DNA from 4 places in the Lysinibacillus sp. NPDC092081 genome. Region 2 is predicted to be linked to each of the others. Evidence: riboswitches for the same ligand, from Rfam matches in the RefSeq annotation. Region 2 holds a riboswitch; each other region holds the start of a gene.
What was found. Region 2 has a riboswitch for cobalamin ahead of ACIQLB_RS16740 (hypothetical protein). Riboswitches for the same ligand answer to the same signal wherever they lie in the genome.
Positions count from the first base shown of each region.

Region 1 (7,704 bases), on a different contig from region 2:
AGATCCACATCCAGGAAATATTCATATTGATGAGATGGATGGCACACCGATCCTTCTTGATTTTGGGGCTGTTGGCCGTTTGGGAGCTACACAACAAGAGGGCTTAAAGCTAATTTTAATGGGGATTCATCTAACTGATTCAAGTACTTTATTTGACGGCTTAACATTATTGGTTGAAAATGCTGATCATGCAGATCGTGCAAAGATAGAGCAAGCAATTGATCAAATTCTCTTGAAAATCTCTTACGTGGATCGAATTCCAACAGTGGAATTAATACATGCGTTATTTACGGTTGTTCGTGATTTCGGTCTTGCTTTCTATCCAGCAGTAGGTTTAGCGCTGCGTTCATTAGTAACATTGGAGGGGACATTACGGGTAATTGACCCAAGTTTTGATATTTTTACGGAAGCGAAAGATTTTTCATCCGCATATATGCGCGCAACCTTCCTGAAGCCATTTAAAGAACCGATGGCAACAAAGGAACGTATACAAGAAGAATTAGCAATGCTTATTCCGGCATTGCGCAAAATGCCAAGACGAGTTGACCAGCTCATTCAACGGGTGGAGAGCGGAAAAATCATCTTACATCACGATGTTTTTTCGGATGAGGATAATGCTCGTTTTATTACGAATTTGTTTTCCCGTTTCGTCTTACTTCTCGTAGGTATTACCTTTGGCATTATTTCTGTAGCACTTTTAGCAATCTCACAATTTATTCGTGACACGTACGCTGTTTACTTAAATACAGCCGCATACTTAGGCTTATTTTTATGTGCCATTCTTTTAGTACGGCTTTCTATCCAAGCGCTACGTTCTATGAGGCAATAGGAAGCGCCAACTCGGAGTGAAAATCAATCTTTGATTATTAAAACACATTATTGATATCTATTCTTTAGTCAACAAGCTGAGGTAGGGGAAATGCTCCCTACCCTCTTTTTATTTTAACTTATTTCAGCTGGTGTCCAAACATCTGCTGAAATAGAGGAACTGAGGCTAAGAACTTCACATCCTGTGAAAACGCCTTAGTGACCAACTTCATGTTGGCCTAACCGATTCCGGACGCAATTATGCCAGAGCATAATTGATAAATGCGCTCGATAAATATTACAAAAACATTACAAAACAAATAGTGGGTCTAATGGTAAAGTAGTTAAAAACGTTGTTATGTAGAATAAAACGTTATTTTGTAGAATATCTATGAATTTACGTGAATGTTACAAGAATGTTTCGAGTTTTACTAAACGATTAAAAAGACGTGAAATAGTATAAAAGTTATGCTAATAATGCTAAACTTTAAAAGGCTAATAAAATATAAGAATAAATGCAAGAAATCGTTCCAGTGATTACATTAAAATACTAAGAGCGAAATTGACTAGTGAAGGGAAAGAATAACGTGGGTAAACGAAATAAATGGCGTAAGTCGATGGTGCTAGCATTAGCACTAGCTGGCGGCTTATTATTTAATACAGTTCAACCAACCGTAGTGCACGCAGAAGAAACATCTCAACAAATGATTGATAAGAAAGCTAAAATAGATACAGAGGTTAAAAAACTTCAAGACGAATTAACTAAACTACAACAAGAGATCGATGAAAAAGTAAAAGTATTTAACAAAGTACAAGCAGATATTAAAGAAGTTGATGCAAATATTGTAGATACTAAAAAACGTATTGAGCAACGTTCAGCGATTTTAAGTGATCGTATGGCTGCATACCAAGCTCAAGATACTACTGTGGGTATTTATTTAAGTGCGGTTCTTGACTCAAAAAGCTTTGCAGATTTAATGGACCGTGTCGTAGCGGTAAAAACATTAATGGATGCTGACCAAGAATTAGTAGATCAACAAGAAGCAGATAAGGCTAACTTAGAGAATCAAAAAACAACATTAGATGAAAAACAAAAAGAGCTTCAAAAGCAATTCCAAGAGCTTCAACAAAAGGAAAGCGAAATGGAAGTAAAAAAAGCTGAAAATGAAGCGAAATCTCTTGCATTAAAGGCACAAATTGCAACGAAACAAGAAGAAGAACGTTTAGAAGCAGAACGTAAAGCAGCAGAGGAAGAAGCAGCTCGTTTACGTGCACTTCAAGCAGCTACTCCAGTTGTACAAGCAACAAACAACAATAGTAACAGTAACAACAGCAACGCTAACAATGGTAGCAACGCTAACAACAGCAGCAAAGCGAACAATGAAAAATCAACACAACAAGTCGTTGTTGGTTCTGGTTCAGGTACTGCATCTTCAGGTGATGCTATTTCAACTGCAAAGCAATTCCTAGGCCGTAGCTATGTTTGGGGTGGCAGTAACCCATCAACAGGATTTGATTGTTCAGGTCTTGTACAATGGTCTTACAAACAAGCAGGCGTATCTTTACCACGTACAGCATCACAACAATATTTAGCGACACAACGTATTTCAGCAGGTGAAGCACGTGTAGGTGACCTAGTATTCTTCAGCTATGGTTCAGGCATAGCGCATGTAGGTATTTACTTAGGAAACAACACGATGATCGATGCTCAAAACAAAGGTGTTGTTGTTGAATCACTTGATTGGTGGAATCAATATTTAGTAGGCTTCGGTCGTATTCAATAAGCCTTACTATTATATAGACGATTTAAATAGCGAAAAGGTCATCTTTGTAAAAACAAAGATGATCTTTTTTATTATTTGATGAGTATTAGAGTTTAGCCCATAACCAACTGATTAAAATATTACTTCAAACAATGCTATATTTAAGATCGAGCGAGTAAACCCATCACGCAACCGATAGGGTGATCCATTAATTTAGGGTCGACTACTCGACGAATAATGAGTAAAATAACATCTATGATGAATAAATTTACATAAGTAGATATTTTTACTACTATAGCCCTAGTTACTAAAATGATAATGGGGCCGAGAGAAGGAATATTACTAGTTATCCATATAATGATTGTCATCGTTATTGTGTATTTTGGTTGGATTTTAAAAGAGGCCAATAAAGTGTGACACCTCCAATAATAAAGCTAACGTGTAAAATGTATCTTTACATAACTGAAAGAAATGTTCCCTTGCATGTTTAGCCTCGTTTCTGATAATTTTGAAATATACAATACGGGAGCTTGCTTTGTAATTAAAATCATTTGCGACTTTAATTTCGTAGTAGTAAAGTAACGAATAATAGAAATGAAGACAACACTTACAAGTACACCATTTTTTACGTTCTGAAACAATAAAGGTAGGGATGAATCATGGAAAAAGAGATTTTGCAACTTTTTAGTAATTTAACAGAGCGTGACCGTGATATACAATACAAATCATACGAAGAATTAATGAAAATTATGCAGGAACCAGTTGATTGGACATATTCAGTTTGGGAACAACTTATTCAGGCTCTTACATACAAAAACGAACATGTGCGAGCAAGTGCTGCACAATTTTTATGCGCATTGGCAGCAAAAAGTGATCCTGAAGAAAGAGTATTAGAGGACTTTTTAAAGATTTGGGCCGTAACGTATGATGAAAAAACAGTGACTGCGAGGCATACTTTACAGGCAATTTGGAGAATAGGTTTAGCAGGGCAGGTACAAAGAGATTTAGTCGTTTCATATTTGGCGAAAAGATTTCAAATATGCTTAGACGAAAAGCACCCGACATTAATACGCTATGATATTATTGTATCCTTTAAAAAGCTATTCGATGCAACGAATGACCAAAAACTACTAGAGATTGCACAGCGTTTAATTGAGGAAGAGAGAGATGTTAAATACAAAAAGAAATATAAGAATGCTATCCGTTAAAAGTTATGAAATGTCTATTTTTTTGCGCAATACCTTCGTTAAGAAATAGTTTTTATAAAGTATGAAAAAATAAAACGACTGCACGATCAGGATGAATACCCATGGGGGCAGTGAAAATATCCGTGTGCAAAAGGTAATACATGCATGATTTTTCTCCATCGTATTGGTTTATTCAAATTCCACAGCTATTTTTTCCTATCAATCTATGTTAAACTGCTTTACAAGTGAATAATTCTTGCAGAATAAGGGTGCTGAACTATAGCATAATCGGGAATTCGGTGAAAAACCGAAGCTGTTTCCGCAACTGTAAGTACAGGAATCATAAAGATATACCACTGTCGAATTATTTGATGGGAAGGTTTTTTATGACTCACAATGTGATTGAATGAACTGTACAAGCCAGGAGACCGACCTTTGTTTGAACGTATAGATAACTCTTCGGAAGCTAGGAGAATATGCGGCAAATACATAGGCTATGTCGTATCATGCGACAATTTTTATGTTATTTTCGTTGTTTCCTTAGGAGTGGAAATAACGTTTTTTTTTATGTGCACTTATATTTCACCTGCTGAAATCCAAAGAAGGATGTTTATCTTCATTTAAATGAAGATAAAGACTCCGGACGACAATTACGCCAAGGCGAAATTAAAGTAAGAATTTTTCACGAAGGAAAGCGGGGACTTAGATTTGAAAAAAGATGCACGTTATTCTTGTTATCCATTTATGCGTGAAAAGGCATCAACTGTAGATTTTGAAATTCGAACGGATAGCCTTACAACACATATTGGCGTCGCTTTGGCGGCGGTAAAAAAGGAAACGGTAGAGGTAGTAGCAGATAATTTACTAGCCATTTTACCAATGGCTTACCATGTAAATGGCTCAGTCCGAGGTAAATTAGCGGTATCCGAAGATGATTTGACTTGGCTCAGTGATCGCTATGATTTCTATGTTAGTCATGTTAAGGATGAAATACAGAACTTTGTATTACCTCAAGGAACAGAGGCTGCTACTGCATTACATTTATGCCGTAGTGAGGCGAAAAAATCATATCGAGTTTTGCACAAAGTATCTGAAGAACGGGAAGTACCTGCTATTCTCTTTGATTATTTAGGATTACTAGCCAATGTATTTTTTGTAATGGCTGTCTTTATGAATCAGCAGGCTGGTATTGCTGAAATACCGTTTATTAGCAAGTCATACCCGATGAAAAAGAAAAAGGAGAATCAATGAAATGAAGAAAATGTTTAAGCTACAATGGCTTTCTGTGTTAATGCTAGCACTCGTATTAGTTGGCTGTGGCACGAAAGCGGATACTAATAAAGAGACTATTTCTAAAGAAGATCAACAAGTTGAGAAAACTAGCTATAAAGTTAAGGATGACCGAGGCGTAGAAGTAGAGTTTAATGCCGTACCTAAAACGGTTGTTTCATTGCAACCAAGTAATACAGAAGTTCTATTTGCTCTAGGTGTGGGTGATAAAATCGTTGGTGCAACTGAGTATGATACGTATCCAGAAGAAGCGCAAAAAATTGAGCGTGTTTCTGATTCTGTAAAATTCAATAGTGAGCGTATTTTAGCGTTAAAGCCAGATGTCGTTATTGCCTATACAACTGGAGGCGATGAAGAAAATTTAAATGCCTTAAAAGGTCTCGAAGACGCAGGTATTAAAGTATTTGCCATTCAATCAGCTAAATCATTTGATGATGTTTATGGGGATATCCAACAAATCGCAACGGTTATGGGAATCAAAGATAAAGGCGACAAGTTAAATGAAGATATTAAAGCTAAAATTGCGGCAGTTCAAGCGAAAGTCAAAGATGTGAAAGAGCCAAAAAATATCTATTTCGAAATTAGTCCAAAGCCAGACATATATACACCTGGTTCTGGTACATTCCAACAAGAGATTTTAAATGCTGCAAATGTTAAGAACGTTTTTGCTGACCTCAAAAGCTGGACAAAGGTATCTGAGGAAGATATTATTGCGAAAAATCCAGATGTCATTTTAACAACAGTAAACTATGTGAAAAACCCAACGACAGAAATCCTTTCTCGTGATGGATGGAATTCAATCACTGCCATTCAAAATAAAGCGGTTTATTTTATAGATACTGATATTTCAAACCGTCCGGGTCCGCGTATTGGCGAAGCTGTTGAGTTGATAGCCAAAGCAGTATACCCTGAGTTATTTAAATAATCTATTTTGAAAAATAGTATTTTAGAGCTGTCCTTTATCAAGGGCAGCTTTTTTAATAGGTAATTACTCTGGTAGTGTGAGCACTTTACTAGGAAGATTCCTTGACCCTGCTCCGCTTGGAGGAAAAGTGATCGGGTAAAGAGAAACCCCGCTCAGTTTTGATGAAAAAATGATCAGGTAATACGGCCACCTAGCTCCGCTGCAATAAAGATAACGTTCAAATAAATCCCCTTATCGCTCTCTAAGTAGTGTATAACATCTCCTAGTGTGAAAATTGGTATTATATCGAATTGTTCGATAAAATAGAGATGAGAATGCTTGCTAACAGAGAGAGGTGCAGTGAGTGAAACAGTTTGATATGAAGATTACTCCGTTTGAGGCAGTCTATAATTTTCGGGATATGGGTGGTTATAAGTCGAGAGATGGGCGTGCTATTAAGAATGGTTTGATGTATCGTTCAGCAGCACTTGGTAAAATGACGAAAGCAGATAAGGGGCTATTTGAAACGCTAGGTGTGAAAACAATTTTTGATTATCGAGACAACCATGAGGCTCAAAATAATCCTAATCCGGAATTCCCGTATGCCAAGTATATTCAAATACCAGCAAAGGGAAATCATGCTTTTGAGATGCCTACAAACACTGGTGGAAAAGATTTTTATAAGGTTGTAAGCCCAGAGATGTTCAGAGAATTTTATGCACAAATGCCTTTTAATAATGACTCGTTTAAAAAGTTAATAGCAATGATTCAACATCCTGAAAATTTAGGGCTTGTTCATCATTGTGCGGTCGGGAAGGATCGAACAGGTATTGGCAGTGCACTGATTTTACTTGCTTTAGATGTACCTGAGGAAACGATAATGGAGGACTATTTAGATACAAATGTACATCTACGTCCCTTAGTAGAACGAATGGCTCAGACGATTCAGCAAGATTATAGCGAGCGAGAATTACAGCAATTTTATGCCTTAATGTCTGCCCGTGAGGACTATTTACAAGCAGCATTTGATGCAATGGATAACCGATATGGCTCTAAGGCCACTTTTTTAGAGCAAGAGTTGGGCTTAACCACAGAAAAACGTAAGCAATTGCAGGACCATTGCTTACTATGATAAGAAACCCTTTCACATAAATTTGTGAGGGGGATTTTTTTGCGTATTCTACTAGCTTTACGTAATCTTTTAATGTTTCATTCTAAAAACCCTTTACACTCTAAAAATCTATGATAAGATACTATATATTTTTATCCCGTGTTAACGGGCCGTAATTTATTTGTACCGTAAGCGAAGCGTCAGGTACAAAACTCCCGCATCAAAATTGATAGGTGGGAGATTAACTGCCCGTAAAATCTATCTTTATGAAGCGTATAGGAGAAGTGAAAGTATTGGCAGATACATTAAAAGAAAGTGATATACAAGAGACAGATAAGTTAAGTTTGTTCCATTTAACGTGGCCGATATTCTTAGAAGTATTTTTATTTATGTTAATGGGACTAGCCGATACATTTATGCTCAGTGCTTTATCAGACAACGCTGTATCAGGAGTTGGTGCAGCCAATCAATATATTCATATTGCCATTTTAATACTTGAAGTAGTTGGTAATGGTGCTTCCATTGTTGTATCTCAATATTTAGGTTCAAGGCGCATTTTTGAAGCTGCAAAGATTTCCGCTTTAGCAGTAACGATGAATTTGGTCGTTGGACTAATGATGAGTGTCTTATTTTTCTTCTTTT
Region 1 covers NZ_JBIVRU010000005.1:43,893-51,596, reverse strand. The annotation lists gene ACIQLB_RS10430 (ABC1 kinase family protein) at 1-829, shown strand, start outside; gene ACIQLB_RS10425 (C40 family peptidase) at 1,377-2,591, shown strand; gene ACIQLB_RS10420 (hypothetical protein) at 2,732-2,977, opposite strand; gene ACIQLB_RS10415 (hypothetical protein) at 3,230-3,778, shown strand; cobalamin riboswitch at 4,007-4,208, shown strand; gene ACIQLB_RS10410 (hypothetical protein) at 4,466-5,008, shown strand; gene ACIQLB_RS10405 (ABC transporter substrate-binding protein) at 5,010-5,972, shown strand; gene ACIQLB_RS10400 (tyrosine-protein phosphatase) at 6,316-7,083, shown strand; gene ACIQLB_RS10395 (MATE family efflux transporter) at 7,329-7,704, shown strand, end outside.
Region 1: it holds a riboswitch for cobalamin, as region 2 does, so the genes downstream of both, ACIQLB_RS10410 (hypothetical protein) here and ACIQLB_RS16740 (hypothetical protein) in region 2, are expected to answer to the same signal.

Region 2 (7,704 bases):
CGCTCCGTTCGGACTATGTTTCAACTCACATGATGGAGTGGCTTGCTGAACGTGATGAGCAGCTTCTCGATGCTTTTCTTAATGAGACATTGGATAGCTCTAGCTGCCTTACTCACTTACAAACGATGGTTAAACAGGAAAAGGCCTTTCTATGTTTTTCTGGCTCTGCCTTGAAAGATATTGGGATAAAGGAATTCCTAGCACAGCTTCCCCTACTTACAGAAACACATTTAAATAACAATGCCCCGTTCCAAGGTGAAGTGTTTAAAATTCGTCATGATGGGCATCAACGCTTAACTTTTTTAAAGGCACAACAAGGAACGTTACATGTGCGTGATGAATTTTCCTTTGGAGATGTAACAGAAAAAGTGACTGAGATTCGACTATACAATGGCAGTCGTTATGTAACAGTTCAAGAGGTCGAGGCCGGGGAGATTTTCGCTGTTAAAGGAATTAGTCAAGCAAACATCGGAGATATCATTGGTAATTCAGGTAACCCGCAGCCTTATGAATTAGTACCGACATTACAGGCGAAAGTACAATATGAAGGCGATCAACATATAAAGGATGTATTAAAAATTTTCCGCACACTCGAAGCGGAAGAACCATCATTACGTGTGCTGTGGCATGAAAAATTTCAAGAAATTCATGTACATATTATGGGTGTCATCCAACTCGAGGTTCTTGTCGACGTGCTTAATAAACGCTTCTCACTAGACATTTCATTTAGCGAACCCCAGATTTTATATATGGAAACGATCGCAACAACGGTGACAGGCTATGGTCATTTTGAGCCATTAAAGCATTATGCAGAAGTACATTTATTGATGGAGCCAAATACACGCGGTACTGGTAATACATTTGTCAATGCATGTCATGCGGATGATTTATCGGTAGGGCATCAACGACTCATTGAAAAACATTTATTCGAGCGCGCTCATCATGGGCTGTTAACAGGATTCCCTGTGACAGATGTTCGCTTCACTCTTTTAACGGGACGCGCACATATTAAACATACTGATGGTGGCGACTTCCGTGAGGCATCATTTCGAGCATTACGGCAAGGGCTAGAGCAAGCAGAAAATGTATTACTAGAGCCGTATTATCGCTTTAAGCTAAAAGCTCCTAGTGATTTTATCGGCCGCATGATGACCGATATTCAACAAGCTGCTGGTACATTTGAAGCGCCAATCTTAACTGAACATGATGCGATTTTAACCGGTCGAGCCCCTGTCGCAACATTTATGAGCTACAGTACAACCTTTGCTGCCTATACTAATGGTAAGGGCGTACTTTCTCTACAATTTGATGGTTATGATGTGTGTCACAATACGGAAGACATCATTGCACAAATTGGCTACGATAAAAACGCCGACCCCGAGTATACATCCTCTAGTATTTTTTGTACAAAAGGCAAGGGCTACTCCGTTCCTTGGCAAGAAGCAGAAGCAGCTATGCATTGTATTGACTGAATTCATAAAAACAGGACATGATTTTATATCATCGTCCTGTTTATTATGTTTCGTGGGGATTTACTATGCTATTGCGGGTAATCTTGCTTTGCGCGAGTACTTGCTCTCCTTTCGCGGGTATTTACTGTGCATCCGCGGGTATTCTGCCTTTGCGCGGGTATTTACCTTGCTTCCGCGGGTATTTACCCTGCTTTCGCGGGTATTCTTCTTCACCCAGCACGACTATTTTTATAAAGCTTGTACTGTTTTCTATGCTTGTTTAAAAATGCGATATGAAGGTTCCACAACGTGGCTATGGGAAGTAGAAAAATCGATTAAAATCTTGCCAGGTCGGCTTCTCAAAAGTTGCAAATTATCAATTAATTCTAGCAATAGTTCATGACCGTTACCACGTGGATGCCAGTTTAAATGATAATCATTAAGTTCCTTCACAGCTTCTAAAAATTGATGATACTCTCGCTCTACAAAATTAATCAGTTTTTTGTCTTTATGAGCTACCTGTGATAGATCCTCGAAATATGTTTCATAAAAGCGCATTACGATCGAGCACAATAAATCATTGACCCGAGCAGCACTTAATATTGGATTAGGATCTTGGGAAAGTCGCTCTAAATTTGGTTTTGCACGCGTCGAATCTATGCGTGTAATTAAATGATAATGCTCACCATTCACCTCATACACAATTGGATTTGTCGGCATATACATCATAAAACTATTTGTTTTTGTTTTAAGCTGATCTGTTATATCCGCCTTTGCAAAAAGGTGCCCTTTAATATTTTCATTTTGAATCCAAATAATATCTTTGTTATATAAAATTTGCTCAAATAATCGTTCATTACTAATAAGATTGCTAGCTATTAATTGATCAACAAGTGATTCTACAACCATTCTTGTTGTAGCTTTCTTAGTAACTTCAGTGCGTGGCTGCTTACAAATTTTCATATCTAAAGATTGTGGTTGCTGTGCTGTATATACATGAATATTCGTCATACTGCATCCTCTTTTCGTACATATTTTCAAAACGGAAGTCATCAGTAAAAAAAGGATTTCCTATTAACGCGAGGAAATCCTTCATTCTATCTTTTTCGTTCATCATATAATGTCAAACAATGCCCAAATATGAAAGAATTAGCTCGACAGCAAATACCTTCTTTTATCTTGGGCGTTTGACGTACAGTGACGAACAGAGCATTCTGTTTTGTCAACATGCCACCTCCTATTCCTCGTAGGGTTATGGTGTGTACTCATAATAGGCAGGTATCCTGACTCATGATCATCACTACTTTTCCCCTTCCCGTCGTTAAACAGTGGTCTATGAAAAGTCGCTCACATTTACAGTTGCGGGACAGTGTCGGATTTGCACCGACTTCCCATTTAAGTAAATCGCACGCAATTTACACCTATTACTCCACGCTATTCAGTTGTAAAGAAATTGGAAAATACCAGATTTCTTACTATTAATAGTAAAGTACTGTATTTTTAAAGTCAATTGAGGCAGTTAGATATTTTAAAACTACTCACTCAACTTCGGAGCTTTTCGTAATTTAGTTGCTTGCTCAAATGAAAATGCGAGTTTTATTAGAACATCTTCACTAAATGCAGTTCCTGCGAAAGTTATACCAAACGGTCTCCCATTTTCCATATACCCTGCTGGGACGGCAATAGACGGATATCCAGCTTTCGCACTTATTGTCGAACCTATATATGATGGAAAAATAATCGCATCTAATTCATATTTTTTTAATGTATAGTCGATTCCTTGTTCTTGAGAAAAATACAAATCCTCTAGTTTTGCATGTAAATAGTCAGAATCTCTTAACGTGTTCGATAATTTCTCTCTCGATTCCAATTTATCCTGCCCATATTTCAACGACTTTCCTTTTGAACGTTTATTAAATTGAATTAACTCAGAGATAGAATGGACAGGCATGTGAGAAGGTAGATTAACAAGGAAATTATTTAAACTATGCTTTAATTCATATTGCGGTACTCCCCATTTCCAGTCTCTATGAAAAGAAGGGATTTCGATTCCTTCTATAATTTCGGCTCCTTGCTCTCTTAAAACCTGAATGGCATTATTAAAAAGTGTTTCATCATATTCCCCTGAGTCATAATAAGCTTTTGAGGCATTATTATAAACACCAATTCTAGCACCATTTAATCCCGTTACATCTAAAAACTTGGTGTAATCCTTATATAATCTTCTTTCACTTTTATATGTAGCGACGTCGTCTTGATCTACTCCTGTTAATACGCCCAATAAAATAGCTGCATCTGTTACTGTTCTAGCCATTGGCCCTGCTGTGTCTTGAGAGTATGTAAACGGAATAATGCCTTGTCGACTAATGAGCCCAACAGTCGGTTTTATGCCGACTACTGAATTTTGAATAGCAGGACTTAAAATCGAGGCGTCTGTCTCAGTTCCAATTGATAAAACAGAAAAATTCGATGCTACCGCTACTGCTGACCCCGAACTAGATCCTCCCACAAAAAGTTCTGGATCACCATAAGGATTAAGTGTTTGACCACCTCGAGAACTATAACCTGCCCACATCGTACTCGACATACCATTTGCTAATTCAGTCATATTTGTTTTCCCTAAAATAACTGCCCCTGCTTCACGGAGCTTTTTTACTAGAAATGCATCCTGCTTAGCTAAATAATTTTCTAATGCAATTACGCCTGCACTAGTGTGCATAAAATCTTTCGTTTCGATATTATCTTTTAAAACTACCGGAATTCCGTGTAGAGGCCCTCTAGCCCCTTTTGTTAGTCTTTCCTCATCTAATGCTTCGGCAATAAATATCGCTTCTGGATTAATTTCAAGCATAGAATTAATCTTCTGTCCACCTTGATCATACTTAGCAATTCTGTGTAAATAATACATAGTTATTTCTTTTGATGTTATATCACCTTGTACCATAGCTGTCTGAATATCGATTACTGACAATTCTTCTTTAAAAAAGCTATTAAAATTTATCCCCATTCATACCCCCTACCTTTCTTTCAATATTATACCAATAAAATCAAATAATACCTAAATCATAATTTCATCTTTTAGTGTTTTTAAATAAATTTCAAAGTCTCCCCATGCTCCCGCACTCGAATACTCGTGTATGCATATAACCGGTACTTCCGTTTGTCGTACACTCTCCAATTAATTACCAAATAATGATCTGCTGTGCTACACTCTCTATACAGATAAAATTTTCAGTTAGTTTAGAAAAGGGTGGGATTCGGGATCATATGAAGAAGCTTAGAGGCATTTGGGTGTCACAATGTGCATATATGGCGCGTCTTTATATATCAAATATTTTCAAAAAGTCAGTGAAGGGTGGAATATAACTCTTCATGTTTTATCAGGAAGTTTATGTATTATAGAAATTAAATAATCTAGAGTTACTACCTCTTTCGTTTAGTTAAGAAAAGATCAGGTTGTGAGGTGAATGAAATTGAATAATATTAATATCGAATTTGGAACACTAATGCTTTTTCTAATTGTGCTTGTTTTAGTAATTAGTACTTTTGAATTTGTCATTAGAAGGCTGTTAGGTGTCGAAAGAAAGAAATGGTTTTCTTATAATCACATTAACGAAAGACATAAAAAACTAGATTGGTCTGTACGAATAATTTTTATGATTCTATTTTTAATTAGTTCGTATCAAACAATTCACTATGATAAAGTTGGAATTTTTCGGTATTCAGAACCGTGGTTTATCATGATTGTCTTTTTAATAGCATCTGAAATGTTACGAGCATTTATGGAATGGAGATATGCGGAAAATAAAAGAGATTTTGTTGCTACTCTCGCAGAAATGTTGTTTATGATTAGCATAGTATTTTTGACGATAAAAACGGATTTTTTCGGCTTATTTAATATTTTATTTCGAAGCTATTAAGTAAAGGAATCGGCTCTACGCTATCACTAGTAACAAAGATTAATCAATCCGCCTCATATAAAATAAAAAAGGTTATTTCGCAGAAAAAATTTATTCCTGCAAAATAGCCTTTTTTAATGAATACTATATTTCTTTCAATTAGTGTCTACTAAATCTCTGTGTCAGCTTTTGTAAATTTTCAGCCTGTGCACATAAGTCTTGTGACACTACCATGTTGACTGCTTGCATGGAGGCACTTTGCTCATCAACTGACTGCAGAACGACCTCTGTAGAATTAGACAAACTATCCATTCCATTAGCGATTGTCGATACTAATTTTGTCACCTCATTCGCACTACTTGAAAGTTCTTCAGCCGTTGCGGATATATCCTCTAGCTGGTTCGTCATTTTGCTAACATGCTGAGAGATCGTACCAAACGACTTTGTAGCCTCATCAATAACATAGACGCCCTGTTGAACATTTTTCAAGTCCTCTTCGACAGAAGTAGCTACTTGTTTTGTATCACTTTCAATGCCCACTACTAGCTCGACAATTTGAATAGCCGAATGCTTAGATTGCTCAGCCAATTTTCGAACTTCCTCTGCTACTACTGCAAAGCCTTTACCATGCTCTCCAGCACGAGCCGCTTCAATCGCTGCATTTAATGCAAGCAAATTCGTTTGATCCGTAATAGCCGTAATCATGTCTGTCATAGATTTGATATCCGTCATTTTTCCAGATAATTGCTGCATTAATTCACTTGTTTTTTCAGTAGAAGTCGAAATAAATTCCATCTGATTTTTAGCCACATGTAAAATTTCCGCACCGTTGCCTGCAATGTCATTTGCTTCTTTTGCATGATCAAATACATCTTGCGTTGCCACGGTAATACGTTCAATGCCATCAGCAGTTTCTTGCATAGCAATAGCACTTTCATTTGCAGACTGTGCTGCTTTCTTAAGACCCTCAGTCGTATTCTCCATTTGTGAATCAACTTCGTTAACTGCATTTGTAATTTCATTTGTACTTGCTGATAACTCCTCTATGCTCGCTGATAAATCTGTAGAACTACTGGCAATTTTTTGTGTCATCGTATGTAATTGTTCTTTCATCTCTATAAACGCTTTAGCTAAGTCTGAAATCTCATCATTGGAATTTATTTCAATCGGAGCAGTATGCAAATCTCCATCAGCGATTGCTTGAGCGGATTCTGCTAATTGATTAATAGGCTTAATAATTTTAAATTTCACATAGAAAATACAAGATAATGTCATAGTAATCCCAATTACCGTTAATAAAGTGGATAGCCATTTTAATGAAGTTAAATTTGCTAGGTCTATAATTAAAATGATACCCATGAGAACATTTAAAGTAGAAAAGCAAATTATACTTTTTTTACGTAAACTCATACTAAATTCCCCCAACTATTATATTATTCCAATGTAGTCATTATAGTTTAATTCTCCTGAAATTCATAGAAAAAAGACCAACTTTTGTAAGGAAAATGATTTACAAATGAGAAAGTACTTTCGTAATATCAAAAACCATTGTTTCAATGAAGATGTGATATAAAAGTATGACTCCTAAAATTTATTGACATAATAGTTTTTAAAAACAAAAAAGCACTTTGCCTTAGACAAAGTGCTTTCATAATAAATTATTTTAATTTCATAATACTTGATCCGGCAATACCAGGATGTGTCATCTCATATGGATCTAGAATTAAATCTAATTGCTCTTTCGTTAGTACACCTTCTTCAATGCAAAGCTCACGAATTGAACGACCAGATAAAATTGCTTCACGCGCAATTCGTGCAGCTACCTCATAGCCAATATGTGGGTTCACTGCTGTTAACACACCAACGCTTTTTTCCACATATTCTTTCATGCGGTCTTCGTTTGCTTCAATATCCTTCAAGCAATTTTGTGTAAATGCTCGGAACACGTTATTCATAATGCTAATAGATTGAATTAAGTTAAAGACAAGAACAGGCTCCATAACGTTTAATTCTAATTGTCCTGCTTCAGAAGCTAAAGAAATCGTATGGTCATTACCAATTACTTGGAATGCCACTTGGTTAAGAACCTCTGGCATAACAGGATTTACTTTCCCTGGCATAATAGAAGATCCAGGTTGACGAGCTGGTAAAACGATTTCCCCTAATCCAGCACGTGGACCAGATGCCATTAAACGAAGGTCATTAGCAATTTTCGATATATTAATCATACAAATTTTTAATGCGCCTGATACTTCTGTATAAGCATCAGTATTTTGTGTTGCATCCACCAGGTGTGTAGCGCCTTTAAGTGGCAATCCTGAAATTTCAGCAAGATGAACATCAACTGATTGAAT
Region 2 covers NZ_JBIVRU010000012.1:51,131-58,834, forward strand. The annotation lists gene ACIQLB_RS16735 (GTP-binding protein) at 1-1,472, shown strand, start outside; gene ACIQLB_RS16740 (hypothetical protein) at 1,722-2,462, opposite strand; cobalamin riboswitch at 2,708-2,891, opposite strand; gene ACIQLB_RS16745 (amidase family protein) at 2,986-4,458, opposite strand; gene ACIQLB_RS16750 (DUF4181 domain-containing protein) at 4,919-5,371, shown strand; gene ACIQLB_RS16755 (methyl-accepting chemotaxis protein) at 5,510-6,760, opposite strand; gene aspA (aspartate ammonia-lyase) at 7,009-7,704, opposite strand, start outside.

Region 3 (7,704 bases), on a different contig from region 2:
AATTTCGCCTCATAAACGCCATTGGCATTCGGTGTTGCTGATTCATTTGCGAAGCTGTGTGGGTCTGTTGGCGGACCGTTTGTACGCCAGAAGTTAATATCTACTTGATTGTCCATCAATTTTTGGAGCCCTACCATAACATCAGCGCCTTCAAGGTTTAATTGGACGCCTATTTTTGCTAATTCTCCTTGCATTAATTCTGCCATAGGTTTTTGGATGGCATCTGTTGCAATATAGATTAAATCTAATGTAAGAGGTTGCCCATTTTTGGAACGGATTTTATCACCTTTTTGTAAAGTCCAACCTGCTTCATCTAATAACTGCTTGGCTTTTTCTGGATTGAATAGGATTGGTTTTAAATCAATGTTGGCATAAGGAATAGCATCCCAAAACAGTGTATTGGCAACTTTTTCTGTACCATGGGTAATACTTTCAACCATTTGTTCTTTATTAATAGCGAATTGAATAGCCTGACGTACTTTTAATTCTGCTAAAGGACCAGATTGTGTGTTAAACAGTAATGCACGTGTAGATAAAGGTTCAGATGTAGCCGTTTTGTATTTACCACTATCTTTTAAGAAAGTATAGTTATCTAAGCTAATAATGCCGCGACCATAAATTAAATCTAATTCTTCATTTTCAAATGCCAGTGACATAGATTCTGAATCAGGAATAATTTTCACTTTTACTTTGTCTACCAGTGGCTTTTCACCCCAATAATGTTCGTTGCGGCTAAAAATAGCGTATTGATCTTTTTTGTATTCGGTTAATACCCATGAACCCGTACCAATCGGAGCTTTTATACCTTTCTTAGTTGCATCTCCTTCAGGGAATCCGTTATCCCCTAAGAAGCGAAATGGTCGAACAAATGCCAGTTCATTTAATACGGGGTAATATGGTTCATCTAACTGTAATCGAATAGTATAGTCATCTGCTTTCACAACATCTACAATATGATTCACCATTCCCATCCAGGAATGTGTTTCACGATCTGCTAAAACTGCTTTAAAATTACGAATGACATTATCTGCATTAAAGGCTGTCCCATCAGAGTATTTGACATCTTTTCTAAGATGAAATATGTAAGTTTTTTTATCGTCGGAGATTTCCCATCTCTCTGCTAATTTCGGCGATATTGTCCCATCATCGTTATATTCTACCAATGATTCATACACCATTGCTTGTGCAGTCATTTGGTTTGGTAAATAGGTATGCGGATTTAAAGGCCCTATATCTAGCGGCCAGCCAATTGTTATCATTTTTCCTTCGTTATCTTTTGTTGTACTTCCATTACCTTCATTCGAGCTTGAACACCCTGCTAAAATGGTTAACATCAGTAATAGCATGAAAGGTAATAATTTCTTTTTGAATAACATTAATATTGCTCCTGTCTATTTATTTGTGCTAGAAAGATTGAATTATTGTACTTCTCCACCCATAGCATTCGGGGAACCCCGCTAAAACCCGAAATTCCGCCGCTAACCAATTAAAGAACGCCGCTAAAAGTGTGAATTGCGCCGCTAACCAAACAATTTGTACGAGGTTTCAAAGTTGTTTTTGTCTTAAGTACATATAAACTATGTTCTCTCTTTATTCGCACCTCACTTTGATGTAAACTACTAAGTTTGGAAAAAGCCATAAAAAAATCCTTATTCAAATATGAATAAGGATAGAAAAACTCATCAGTAAAAGCCTTCCCATCCATCTCCCTATCTTTCGTAGCTCTACAATGAATCTTACTACAAGCAGGCATTCTGGCTTATGAATCTTCATTTTGCTTCACCTTCCCAAGTACTTACTCAGTGGTTTTTTTGAAACAAAACTCCTCATTTACAGCTGCGGGACAGCATGGGATTTACACCCATTTTCCTTTTAATTAAGCGAAAAATTATTTTTCACCTAAAACTTGTAATGGTAATTATTAAATTTAGTACTAAACATAACACGCTTCAAAGACACACGTCAATTTTATTTTCTGAATATAATAAAGTTTTGCGATTTTTAAACAAAGGTATTTATGTATATTCCACAAAAAAAGCCATTCACACACTAGTGAGATGGCTACACTTCTATCGTTGATGTTTTTTTAACATTGATTCTGTGAAAAGTTGAGATTGTCCCTTTGGAATACTTATTGTTTGCCACTCAGAGCCCTTTATTTGCTTAGCGATGTAAACGATTTGACCGACATGTTGTGAATAATGGGCCATTTGTCTTTCAATCGCATCTATCACGGAATGCTGTTCTCCCCTTATTGTTACAAACCCTTGTAAATCAGCTTCTGTTAATTTTTGTAAAGCATCTAAAAATACTTGCCAGCCCTTTTCCCATACTGCCATAACTTCTTCTTTTGTCTGAAGGCTATCGGTAAATTCATCATCACGATTTCTCGTTGCTTTCTCACCATCTGTCGTTAGAAAGTCAGTCCATCTCGATATCATATTACCACTAACGTGTTTTACAATCACTGCGATGCTGTTTGAATCTTCATTATACGCCCAGTGCAATTGGGCCACTTCAAGTTGGTCGAGTGTTTTATCGCCTAGCTCTTTGACACTTCTAAATCTCTTTTGGACAACATTTAAATACGTTTGCGCTACCGTCATTGTTGATCCCCCCCATCCCTTTTCTACTATTTTAATATAAACAGAATGCGGTGTGCCAATTTGGTAACTAGTTGTTGACAAAAATAAAGTAATACTTACTCACTGGATGGTTCTATCACCACGGATTGCTAAGCCTTCATCAATCAAGCTTTTACAGGCAGTTTATCTTCCACCTTACTTCTTTGCTTCCGATGAATTTATATGCGGGATAAATTCTCTTACAAGAGCAACTATTTTTTCTTGTGCTTCCTGTTGATCACCATTTATTTGATAGCCTATTTGATATACATAGCCATTATAATACGTATAAAACTCATTGGCTCTTGTAATCATTCCAAAAATGCGCTTGTCTGCCTCATCATAATTATAATATACATACGCGAAAAATTTATCTGGTGTCATCGCACGATAATACAAAGGATTCATAAAATTCAAACCTACATTCGTGATTTCCCCTGAAAAGTGCTGACTATCTTCTATAACGTTATAGTTTACTAAAGGATTATGATTTACATTTGTTACTGTCAAATTAATATATTGACGATCCACTCCAGTGAGAGACTTTTCTTTATAACTAAATTGAATTTGCTTTTGCAGGGTACCATCTTGCATCTCTGATGTTACCGCATATACCTCCTGTATATTTGATTTAAATGGAAGATTTTCAGGATCTATTAGATGGACAGCATTCTCCATAGTAGCCGCCACTGCTTGCATAGCCTCGAAGCCCTGAAGTGGTGCATAAAATTTGATATTTTCGTGGTGTTCAAATGTATCTGCTATTTGAAAAAACTGACTGTATGTTGTCTTTGTTCCTTCAACTTCTGTTTGAAATAAATCGCTGAATGATTGTTTATCTTCTTCAGGAAGTATTTCTGTCGTTACATGGTCCATCGGTTTCGAAGCTTGCCATGCAATAAATAGTAAGATAGAGCATGTCATCATGACGGCCAGTGCACGATACGGCCAAAGTTGCTTTGAAGGATACGTCTCTTGCTGAACTTGTTGTCGAACCTTATGAATGATTGCTTCTTTATGAGCTGAGACATCCTTCAATACGTGCATTGTATGTTTATCCATGGAAAAGTACCTCCCATTCAATATGTTGTAAGTCTACTTTTAATAATTCCTTCCCTTTCTTTAAACGGGATTTCACGGTACCCTCAGGAATTGCCAGTAGCTCTGCTATCTCCTTGATCGTCATTTCCTCCAAATAAAAATAGACAATTGCTTCACGTTGCTTTATTGGTAACCGTAAAATGGCTTCATCTAAAAGAGCTTGTTCATCTTGATGAATGAGTGTATCTTGTAAAACAGTTTTTTGTTTAGCAAAAAAATTATGCTGAAATGTAATTTTTCGATAAGCCCAGCTTTTTAAGTAATCCTTACATTTATTAATGGTCATGCGTGCTAAATAAGCCTTCATCTCCCCTCTTTCTTCATAATATTTCTGATGATGATAGAATTTAATAAACACATCTTGAACAATATCCTCAGCTATTTGTAGATCTTTCGTATAATAGTAAGCGATTCGAAATAAATGCTCTGTATGTAGTTCCATTAGTTGCTCTAGATATTCTGTATCAGACAAAATCTTTCCCTCCTTCTACACTATAAACGAGGCTAAAGTTATAAAAGATCAAATTTCATCGATAAAAAAACCGTCTCATCATTTATTGAGACGGTTTCCTTCTATCCATTATAAATTTTCATCAATATATGTTTCTATATCTGATGCAATTGTGTCAATTGGTACATCCTCGATATTTTTAGCAAACCCTGTATACATTTTTACGATTACGCCATTTTTATCTACTAAGAAAAATTGATTCCCGTGGATCACTTGGTCGCTGTTAGGATCATCTTTGACGATTATTTTAGTTGATTTCACAGCAAACTGCTCGATATATTTTTGTGAATAACCAGTAAGTAGATTCCATTTTGATTCATCTGGAACATTATATTTTTTCAAATAATTAGCTAATACTTCTGGTTTATCAACGTCAGGATCAACGGAAAACGCAACAATATTATAATCTTCCACACCTTTTTTCTTCAGCTTTTCTTGAACTTGCGTCATATTAAAGGACATAGGTGGGCAAATTGATGTGCAATTTGTGAAAATATACATACCAATCCATGGTTTCCCTTTTAAACTCTCTAAAGAAACTTTTTCTCCGCGTTGATTGACATGATCAAAATCTGGTAATTCCAAGCTATAATCTGCTTTAAATTTTGTATTTCCACACGCACTAAGGACTGCAGCTAATGCAAAAAGTAGAACAAGTCCCATTATTTTATTTCTCATCTCTAACACGCTCCCTCTTACACTAACCCCATCCTATCGTACGATGTAAATATTGACAAGGACACTCAAGTGACAGCTTTCGTACATCTTTGTGAAATCGATTTCACTTTAAGGAAACAAGTGCATCATGAATTGCATCTAATTTAACTTCTACTCGGTGCAGTAAATAAAACGACACTAAGATAGGAAAACCGATATCCGATATCATGTTTAACCACTGTTCCATGTTGATCCCTCCTTCACAGCTAAATTATTAAAATTGCCCTTTGCTGAAAATGGTCCTTGCAGAAAATTCTGCAAAGACCACTTCGTGATTATTCGATCCCTAGTTCAAATTCTGTTACTTGTCGATCAATGATGCGAGCCCCACTCATCGCAACCAGAGCGCCAGCTTGTCCTTCAAAAACGTTTTTAGCGATGATCGTTTGCATTACTTGTTGAATTTCTTCCGCTGTTACCTTTGGCTTCGGAGCATCAATCGCAAATATTGCCGTTTTCCCTGCCGCTGTTTCAAATTGCAGCTCTAAAACTTGTGTCATAGCTTTCCCTCCTTAGGTTAAATCTGTTGTTTCTTGTTTTACAATGCTGTCTAGTGCGTGTGAAGATAGACTTGCAATGGCATAGGCTACCGCTACTAAATCCTCCCCCGTATGCGAACCGTTTAAATTTCGATATGTTTTTGTTGTGAACATGGGCTCGTTTTGGGCATTGTGTCCAGCGACATACTTTAAACGCAATGTAGCCCCTACGAAATTGACTTTTGCCATAAGAATCACCTCCTTTCTTTCACAATATATACTGACTTATTGCTAAAAAAGGGACATTTAGGATGAATTTTTTATTGTAAGCTTTTATAATAGAGTGAGAGAAGGCAAAGAGGTGAACGATTTGTTAAGTGGTTGGTTTTTATGGTTTATCCTATTTTGGGTAGTTGTACTCATTTCATTGATGGCGATCGGCGGATTTTTTATGTTCCGCAAATTTTTAAAGGCATTACCAAAGAAGGACGGTAAATCTGATTTAGATTGGCAAGAGTATTATTTAGATAAAACTATTCATTTATGGGGACAACCTGAGAAAGAACTTTTATATGAACTTGTAAGCCCTGTACCTGAGCTATTTAGACAAGTAGCAAAGGAAAAAATAGCAGGAAAAATCGGCGAGCTTGCTTTAGAAGAAAAAGCACCTGCCATTAGCCATGATTTGATTATTCGTGGCTATATCCAAGCAACACCTAAGCGCGACCATAAATTTTTACGCAAAAAATTAGGGGAAATGCAAATTGACATCGCCCCATATGAACATCTATTTGATTAAAGATACGCTGCACACTGATTTGTGCAGCGTTTTTTCTGTCCTTAGATAAGTTTCGTCATATATTTTTTCAATAAGTTTTTCCTAAAGTCTATCCGCCAGTATCTGACTTCTATCCTTCACTTTGGCTCTTCTATCTGTCGCTTTGACGGTTTTATCCGTCGTTCTGATTTCTATCCGTCACTTTGACTCTTCATTCCGTCGTTTGAACGATTCTTTCCGTCACTTCGGCAATTCTATCCGTCGCTCTGATTTCTTTCCGTCACTTTGGCTCTTCAATCCGTCGATTCTGTCTTTCTTTCCGTCTTTCGGACGACTCTTTCCATCGCTCTGATACCCCTATCCGTCGCTCGAACTACACTATCCATCAGCCAAACTGCGTGCAAAAAAAACTACACTAGATAAAGTCTCTAGTGTAGTTTTTCCATTTTAAATATTCTTCAGCGGAATTGTTTTTTTGATTTTTATAAATTGAATAAGCATCGCGATTCGCCAAGGGAGTAACATAGCGAATGCTAAAATCCAAAACATTCCTGCTAATTCACCAACGTCAATGGAGCTGCTTAATATCATTTTTGCAATTACACGGAATACTAACAGTCCGATTAGTATAAAAACGAATGCTTTTGAACGTTTTAAATAAATATCTTGACCTTTTACTTCAAATTTAGAAGTGGCAATTAAGATTGTTGAGAACACCATGCCGACTGCTGCCGCTTCAAGAATTTGCATGGGTGGCACTCTAAATTGTTCAAATAAAAACATACACGCACCTGAAGACATCGCAATAGGTGGAATGATAATTTTCTTCTCATTTGTCGGTTTCTTAGATGCTCGCATACGTAAAACCATGACAAAGGTACCCATAAAAATGGCCATTATGGTCGAACCTATTACATAATATTGAGAAGGGATATTGCTAAACATAAAAATTCCTCCTCTATTGTCATTACCAATTTTGTCCAAGTAATTGATCAACTACAGCTTTTAATCTTTCTGGCTCGAAAGGCTTTGTCATAAAATCCTTTGCACCACTTTCAATCGCTTCCACGATTAACTTCTGTTGTCCTAAAGCTGTAATCATAATTATTTTTGCATCTGGAAATTCCGGGATGATTTCTTTTACTGCTGCGATACCTGTCATAACGGGCATTGTTACATCCATCGTTACTAGATCTGGTTGTAACTCACGATACATCGCCACAGCTTCTTTACCATTCGCTGCCTTGCCGACTACCTCATAACCCCATTCAGTAAACATATTACTTATTGCAACACGCATAAAGAGCGTATCATCCACTACTAAAACTGTAGGCACATGTTCATCTCCCTCCACGTTAAAGTACGGTATGGCCTCTTTAGTTTAGCAGATTAGAAGCCTGTAAATCCACCAAAAATAGGCTCTAAAATGCGTGTTAAATACGATAATCCGTCAAAGAATAACAATACACCAACGACAATCATAATATAACCGCC
Region 3 covers NZ_JBIVRU010000018.1:37,691-45,394, reverse strand. The annotation lists gene nikA (nickel ABC transporter substrate-binding protein) at 1-1,376, opposite strand, end outside; cobalamin riboswitch at 1,728-1,925, opposite strand; gene ACIQLB_RS19930 (DUF1572 family protein) at 2,070-2,606, opposite strand; gene ACIQLB_RS19925 (hypothetical protein) at 2,781-3,686, opposite strand; gene ACIQLB_RS19920 (RNA polymerase sigma factor) at 3,679-4,197, opposite strand; gene ACIQLB_RS19915 (SCO family protein) at 4,306-4,914, opposite strand; gene ACIQLB_RS19910 (YvrJ family protein) at 5,018-5,140, opposite strand; gene ACIQLB_RS19905 (DUF2922 domain-containing protein) at 5,229-5,453, opposite strand; gene ACIQLB_RS19900 (DUF1659 domain-containing protein) at 5,466-5,681, opposite strand; gene ACIQLB_RS19895 (DUF2621 domain-containing protein) at 5,803-6,231, shown strand; gene ACIQLB_RS19890 (CcdC family protein) at 6,658-7,155, opposite strand; gene ACIQLB_RS19885 (response regulator) at 7,178-7,564, opposite strand; gene ACIQLB_RS19880 (cytochrome c biogenesis CcdA family protein) at 7,600-7,704, opposite strand, start outside.
Region 3: it holds a riboswitch for cobalamin, as region 2 does, so the genes downstream of both, nikA (nickel ABC transporter substrate-binding protein) here and ACIQLB_RS16740 (hypothetical protein) in region 2, are expected to answer to the same signal.

Region 4 (7,704 bases), on a different contig from region 2:
TGTAAAACGTAGACTCTGTTCACTATTCGTTGTACCCATAGTTACTTTATCCTTATAGCTATAAGCGCTTTCAACGATTTTATCGCCTTTTGTTGCAGGATTAGCTGAAAGTAATGTAGGTAAAACTCTGCGGGCACCTACATAATTATCCGTATAATATGGCTTACTATTTAAATCTGAAATAACAATATTTTGTTGGGAATCAGCCATGTGAATCATTTTATTGTCCCCGATATACATACCAACATGGTCAGGGTCTGTCCCAGTTTTTTTACTCTTAAAGAATAGTAAATCACCTTTTTGTAATTGATTTCTGTTAACAGATGTTCCTTGCTGTAACATATAATCTTCATTATAGGTCGCAAGGTCTACACCATTTTTCTCGAAAATGTACATGAGAAATGAAGCACAAGAAAATTTATAAGGATATGTAGCCTTGTATTCGGAATTGCTGTATGTCGCCTTACCAATTAAGCTTTTTCCAGTTTGAATTAGTTGATCCGCTTTCGCATTAACTGCTTGTGCGTTATTCAGGGCATTTGTTGTTGCAGCTTCAACTTCTATAGGGTGAACAGTTGGCTGTACCATCCCTACTGTGCTAAAACCGATTGTCAATGCTAATGTTGTTGTTAAAAATCGTTTATTCATGTTGTTAATTTCCTCCTGAAGCTATTGTTAGGATTAATCCTGATTTGGTTTGTCACTGGAATTAATCGTAGCATGAAAAAGTAGGGCTTCTTTGAGGTAATTGTTACCACGGTGGATAGGAGTTGGCTGCAAACATCTGATATAAAAGGCTTCATCGCCTTAATTTACAGTTTTATTACAAATGTTTCAGTTGGGTGAAGTGTTTGTAGAAACGAAAGAAGGAGGATGTCGATAAAATTCAGAAGTTGGGTGATAATACGCGAAAGTTAATCGATAAAACTAAAAAGTTGGGCGAAAAAACATAAAAGTGTTCCGATAAAATTAAAAAGTTGGATGACATTTTGTTAAAACGTCAACTGTCATGTTTTTAATAGCATGTCAGTTGAATAGAAATTAACTTCTATTCAACTGTGTTCTTATCAATTATGCCTCGGCATAATTGCGTCCGGAGTCGGCTTTGTGCTTAGGCCTGCGTGATGCAGGTCAGTTAGCCGTTATCGCAAGGATGCGATGATTTTAGGCTAACATCCTATGTGAACTCCTTTCCGATTACGTGACATCCGCCGGAGGCTTTGGGCCAACGTGATGTTGGTCACTCAGTCTTTGCCGCAGGACGTGGCGTTCTTAGACTGAGTTCATCTATTTCAGCGGATGTTTGGACATTTGCTGAAAGGAGTTAGATTTCCTGAATCATCTCCACTCTATTACCGAATGGATCTCTAAATTCAAAGCGTTCAAAATGAGGAATAGGAACTGAATCGAAAATTTCTACATGTTGTTCGGTTAATACCTTCTTCCAATGTTCTATATTTTCTACTTGATAGGCAATATGAGCCTTTGTCGTTAATCTATCAAAGCCGTCCTCTGTCCCTACATGGACCTCTTTATTGCCGATCTGTAACCAAAATCCACCTCGTCCTTTCAGCGAATCAGGCTTTTCTATTTCTTTTAGTCCTAATACTTGACAGTAAAAATGTTTCCCTTTTTCTTCTTCACCTTTTGGAATTGTTATTTGAACGTGATGTAAGCCTATAACCATTTTTTCTCCTCCTATAATTCATATCGATATATACTTCTAGAATAATTTTGCTAAATCCTTTAATTTGACGAATGAATAGTATTTTCCTTCATGAATGGAGTCTTTATAAAACCAGTAAGAAGTATAAGGGAATAGGCCAATAGGAGCCATGAGGCGAAATAACGATCTAAATCAGGCGATATATTCGGAAAAACATTGTCGAAAACTAATAATACGACTGCATCGATGAGCATTCCAGGTAATGCGATGCAGATTGCAGCCAGTAGTCGCTGTGTACCTTTTATTTTTTTCATAGAATAAATAGGTATTGTCGATATCCAAATAAGCGGAATAACTAAAATATAAGCACCAATCATGAGGAAAGGTTCTTCAAGGGTAAAAAAGTAATGCCCTACTAATCGAAACGCAGCACTTGCTATAAACCAAATCCCAAAACCCCAGCATAAAAAGAATCGCATATTTTCCTCCTCTAATTATTTTCCTAGACGATGCAATGTCTGAAAGATTTTTGCTAATTGCTGATAGAATACATCTACATTGAAATCGTCCCGCATCATCACTTGTAAGGCTAAACCATCAATAAGGGCGTTGAAAAAAATGCTCCAAGTTTCCATCGACACGCCATCAATTGGTGATGTACCCCATAATTTAACTAAAACTTTGCATAAATGTTCATTTTCAGCCGCTAAAATTTGTCCAATTTGCTGTCTAATAGTCGGGTTAGTAAAGCCATAAACGATTAAAGTGAAAAATAATTTATGATAAAAGGCATCGTTTTCATATCGACTTTTTGCAGAGAGAAGTGCAGATTGAATCATTTCTTGATCAGTCATCAGAATCTCATTCCAAGAATTTCGACAGATGTCTTGAACAATTTCGAGAATGATTTGCTCTTTCGATTTGAAATGATAATAAATAGTTCCTTGTGTTACACTAGCTTGCTCAGCAACGGCCTTTAAGGTAAATTTTTCAATCCCTTTTTCTACTAAACTTTGCTTGGCAGCCATTAATAAATCTGACTTTTCGACACCAGTAGGTTTTGCCATTCATCTATACCTCCGTTATTATTAGTTAGTCGAATAACTAACTCTAAAATAACAGAATATTCCACTATTTACAAGTTTGTTTTAGTAACGGGGGATCATGCTGCTAGTCTTCGATGATTTCATATGTTCGGGATAGTAGCAGCATGAGGAATCGAATAAAGCTGAAAATAAATCTACTTTTCAGAAAAATATATGTTATAGTAAAACATAATTAAATATTGTGTAAGAGTTGGTGCCGAATGAAAGTTTGGCTTAAAAGGGAAGTCGGTGCAAATCCGACGCTGTCCCGCAACTGTAAATCGGAGCAAATCACAATTGCCACTGGGAAACTGGGAAGGCTGTGATGCGTGTTGATGAGAAGCCAGGAGACCTGCCAATATCTAGTACACACCAAATACCTACGTGGAAATAGGTGGTGAGATGTGACCGTATCGGCCCTGTGCGACAATGAATCATGCGATATTTCGAAAGAATTTCGTATTGTTTCTTGATAGCTAATTTTGATATGCAATGACAGCCATTTTCCGAAAGAGGAGAATGGCTTTTTTTTATTTTGAATGATAGGAGAGAATAACATGGCGTATACAAGTACTACAGTTGGTTATCCGTATATCGGAGAAGATCGTGAATGGAAAAAGGCTCTAGAGGCTTTTTGGAAAAATGAGCTTTCAGAAGATGAATTATTGCAGAACTTAAAGGATATTCGCCTAGCACGAATAAATAAGCAGCTCCGCCTCGGCATAGACATGATTACTGTTGGAGATTTCACACTCTATGACAGAATGTTGGATACAGCAATGATGTTTGGCTTAGTTCCAAAGCGCTTTGAGTGGCAAGGAGACAGAGTTGATTTACAAACATACTACGGGGTAGCTCGCGGTAGCCAAAAAGCCGTAGCCAGTGAAATGACGAAATGGTTTAATACAAACTATCATTATATTGTGCCAGAATATGAAGGACAATCTTTGCAATTAACAGAAAATAAAATATTGGCAGACTTTTTAGAGGCTAAAGAAGCGTTTGGTATCACAGCAAAGCCTACATTAATTGGCCCATATACTTTTTGTAAATTAACAAAAGGCTATGACAAACTATCGCAGGTTACATTTATTTTAGCATTACTACCACTTTATACGCAGGTCTTAAAGGAGCTAGTGGATGCTGGTGCAGAGTGGATTCAATTAGAGGAGCCTGTTCTTGTCACAACACTAGACGAAGCGGAGGTTAAACTTGTTCAAGAGATATATACACAATTAGCTGCATCAGTACCCGAGGCTAAAATTATGCTACAAACATATTTCGAATCATTATCGGCATACGAGTCAATTGTGGAACTTCCTGTTCAAGGAATTGGTTTAGACTTTGCACATGGCTATGGCAAAAATATGGAGGCATTACGTCAATTTGGCTTCCCACAAGATAAAGTATTAGCGGTTGGTATTATAAATGGACGAGATATTTGGCGCTCCAATCTAGCAGAGGTTAGCTCAACTATTAAAGCTATTGAACAGTTGAGTGGTGCTAAAGAAATATGGATTCAATCTTCGTGTAATTTACAGCATGTTCCAATTACAACTGCTCTTGAAACAAAGATCGATCCAGTTCTTAAGAATGCTCTTTCTTTTGCAGATGAAAAATTAGTTGAAATCTTTGAAGTAACAAAATATTTACAAGACACAGGCAGTCCTTCAAATCAGAAAATATCTGAAAGTATGAAGGCGATTGAAGCGTTGAAAAATCACCCAACTCGTCAAAATAGAGATGTTCAACAAGCGATTCGAACAGTGGCAGCACAAGATTTTGAACGCCAGAGTGATTTTAAAACACGTCAAAAGATTCAGCTACAAGCCTTACAATTACCGCTGTTTCCAACGACAACAATTGGGAGCTTTCCGCAATCAGACGAAGTTAAACGTACACGAAGTGCATGGCGAAAAAAACAACTTTCTAATGAGGATTATGCAGCGTTTGTAGAACAAGAGACAAAGCGTTGGATTACTATTCAAGAGGAATTAGATATCGACGTTTTTGTACACGGTGAATTTGAGCGCACAGATATGGTTGAATATTTCGGGGAAAAACTTACTGGTTTTGCATTTACGGAGAAAGCATGGGTTGCATCATATGGCTCTCGCTGTGTGAAGCCACCGATTATTTACGGTGACGTTGCATGGGAAGTACCGATGACTGTCAAAGAAACAGCCTATGCCCAAAGCCAAACGAATCGCTATGTAAAGGGGATGCTCACAGGCCCTGTGACAATTTTAAATTGGTCCTTTGTACGAGATGATATTTCACGAAAGGATGTATCATATCAGATTGCTTTGGCACTTCGAAAAGAGGTGGAAGCACTAGAAGCTGCGGATATTTCTATTATTCAGGTTGATGAACCAGCATTACGAGAGGGCTTGCCACTTCGTAAAAAAAATTGGGGATCTTACTTAGAGTGGACGGTGAATGCTTTTAAACTTGCTACATCTAGTGTAAAGGATGAAACACAAATTCATACACATATGTGCTATTGTGAATTTAATGATTTTATTGAGCCAATTAGTGCATTGGATGCTGATGTAATTTCAATCGAAACGTCACGTAGCCATGGCGAGCTGATTTCTTCTCTGCAAGTAAATCCGTATGAAAAAGGGATTGGGCTAGGCGTTTATGACATCCATAGTCCACGTGTACCGAGTGAAGAAGAAATGCTGAGTATAATGCAGGATAGCTTACAGGTTTTATCAAAAAATCAATTTTGGGTGAATCCTGACTGTGGTTTAAAAACAAGGAAGGAAACAGAAACAGTTGCAGCACTGGCGCATATGGTAGCTGCGGCAAAAACTCTCCGTCAACAAGTCCAACAATCCATACTTTAAGTAGAAACTTGACTTCTTAATAAGAGGTCAGGTTTTCTTTATATTCGGCAGAAATTTTTATAGTAAAAGTGAAGTGACAACTACAGAAGAAATTTTACCGAAGATAGCTACGTCGAGGCAGTGCAAAGACCAATCAAACAGACGGTTAGATGGTAGAAATACTCGATTATACCATTTTCTAGCTTAAGTATTGCTCAACACCGTCATAATCCATTAACTCACGATATTCACGTAATGTAAAAGCTTTACTATTCCGTTTTAACTTCTTTCAGCGGGTGTCCAAACACCCGCTGAAATAGAGGAACTCAGTCTAATAACGCCACGTCATGTGGCAACGACTGTGTGACAAACATCGTGTTAGCCAATGTCAAGGAATCGGAAAGGATTTAGTAAAGGATGTTAGCCTAAAATCATTGCATCCATGCGATAACGGCTAACTGACCTGCAACATGTTGTTGCCGCTGCCGCTTCGCTTTCGCACAGACAAAACACGTTGTTGCTGCCGCTTCGCTTTCGCACAGACAAAACATGTTGTTGCTGTCGCTTCGCTTTCGCACAGACAAAACACGTTGTTGCTGTCGCTTCGCTTTCGCACAGACAAAACATGTTGTTGCTGTCGCTTCGCTTTCGCGCAAATAATATCTGCAGGCTTAAGCGCAAAGCCGATTCCGGACGCAATTATGCCGAGACATAATTGATTTCATGCTCATTGTAACATTGGTTATAAAATAGAAAATGAGGATTGATTTTTTAAGTGGATGGTTAAAATAAAGATGAAGTGGATGGTTAATCACAATTGATATAATATTAAGATATAATCTTTTACCTGGAATAACACTGCTAAAAAAGCAAGATTTTAACCATGTTTGAAGGAAGTAATGAGGTGAGTATATATGGATTGGAAACCTGATAGAAAAGCGAAAAAAGCTATCTATAAACAACTTGCAGAATATATTGAAAAGGGAATTGCAGATGGTACATTTCCACCGGATAAACCATTGCCATCAGAGAGATATTTAGCTGGTGCTCTAAATTTAAACAGAAGTACTGTCGTTCATGCATATGACGAATTAGAATCGATTGGGCTGATTGAAAGAAATAGAGGAAGTGGTACGACCATTAGTAAAGATATATGGGGTATAACAAAAAAACGGATTCCTAGCTGGAATAGGTATATTGAGGCGGGTTCTTTTTTACCTAGTCAACCTGTAACGCAAAAAATAAGAAAAGAAGCTGTTGAACATAAATTAATAAATTTAGCTTCCGGTGAATTGTCAGAAGAACTTTTCCCAAAAAGATTTTTAAGCGAGATAACTTCAACACGTTCTTTTATTGGAAGCCTAGGATACGATCATCCACAAGGGAATGAAATCCTTAGAAATACCATTACAAAACACGTAAAAAAAGGTCGGGGAATCGAAACTAATCCTTCTTCAATACTGATAACATCAGGAGCGCAACAAGCATTACATTTAATTGTACAATGTTTGTTAAAGCCTGGAGATGCAATAGCAATAGAAGATCCTTCCTACAATTATAATCTTCCGATTTTCAAATCGGTAGGTATACAAATACATTATCTACCTGTCGATAAGGATGGAATAAACCCAGAAGATTTGCAGTCCTTATATAAAAAACACAGAATTAAAATGATTTTTTTAAATCCATATTTTCAAAATCCAACGGGTTCCTTATTGAATAAAAAGAAAAAAGAAGCGATTTTAGACATATCCTCAAAGCTTGGAATTCCAGTAGTAGAAGATGATCCTTATAGTTTAACAGCTTTTTCAGGAGATAAAATCGCTACCCTTAAATCAATGGATAGGAATGGAAACGTATTATACATTAGTTCTTTGTCCAAAATTGTTGCTTCAGGATTAAGAATAGGGTGGATTATTGGCCCAACATCGGTGATTGAAAGATTATCCGATGCGAAACAACAAATCGACTTCGGTCATTCTAGCTATACACAATGGATAGCGAATGATTTTTTAGAATCAGAAAATTTTCATATTCATATAAAAAGTTTAATTAAGGAATTAGAAAAAAGGAGAGATAAAATTATAAAAAGCCTGGATACTTATTTAAAAGATCTGGTGGA
Region 4 covers NZ_JBIVRU010000003.1:10,267-17,970, forward strand. The annotation lists gene ACIQLB_RS07445 (C40 family peptidase) at 1-648, opposite strand, end outside; gene ACIQLB_RS07450 (VOC family protein) at 1,325-1,687, opposite strand; gene ACIQLB_RS07455 (DUF5367 domain-containing protein) at 1,747-2,145, opposite strand; gene ACIQLB_RS07460 (TetR/AcrR family transcriptional regulator) at 2,161-2,733, opposite strand; cobalamin riboswitch at 2,947-3,125, shown strand; gene metE (5-methyltetrahydropteroyltriglutamate--homocysteine S-methyltransferase) at 3,309-5,603, shown strand; gene pdxR (MocR-like pyridoxine biosynthesis transcription factor PdxR) at 6,497-7,704, shown strand, end outside.
Region 4: it holds a riboswitch for cobalamin, as region 2 does, so the genes downstream of both, metE (5-methyltetrahydropteroyltriglutamate--homocysteine S-methyltransferase) here and ACIQLB_RS16740 (hypothetical protein) in region 2, are expected to answer to the same signal.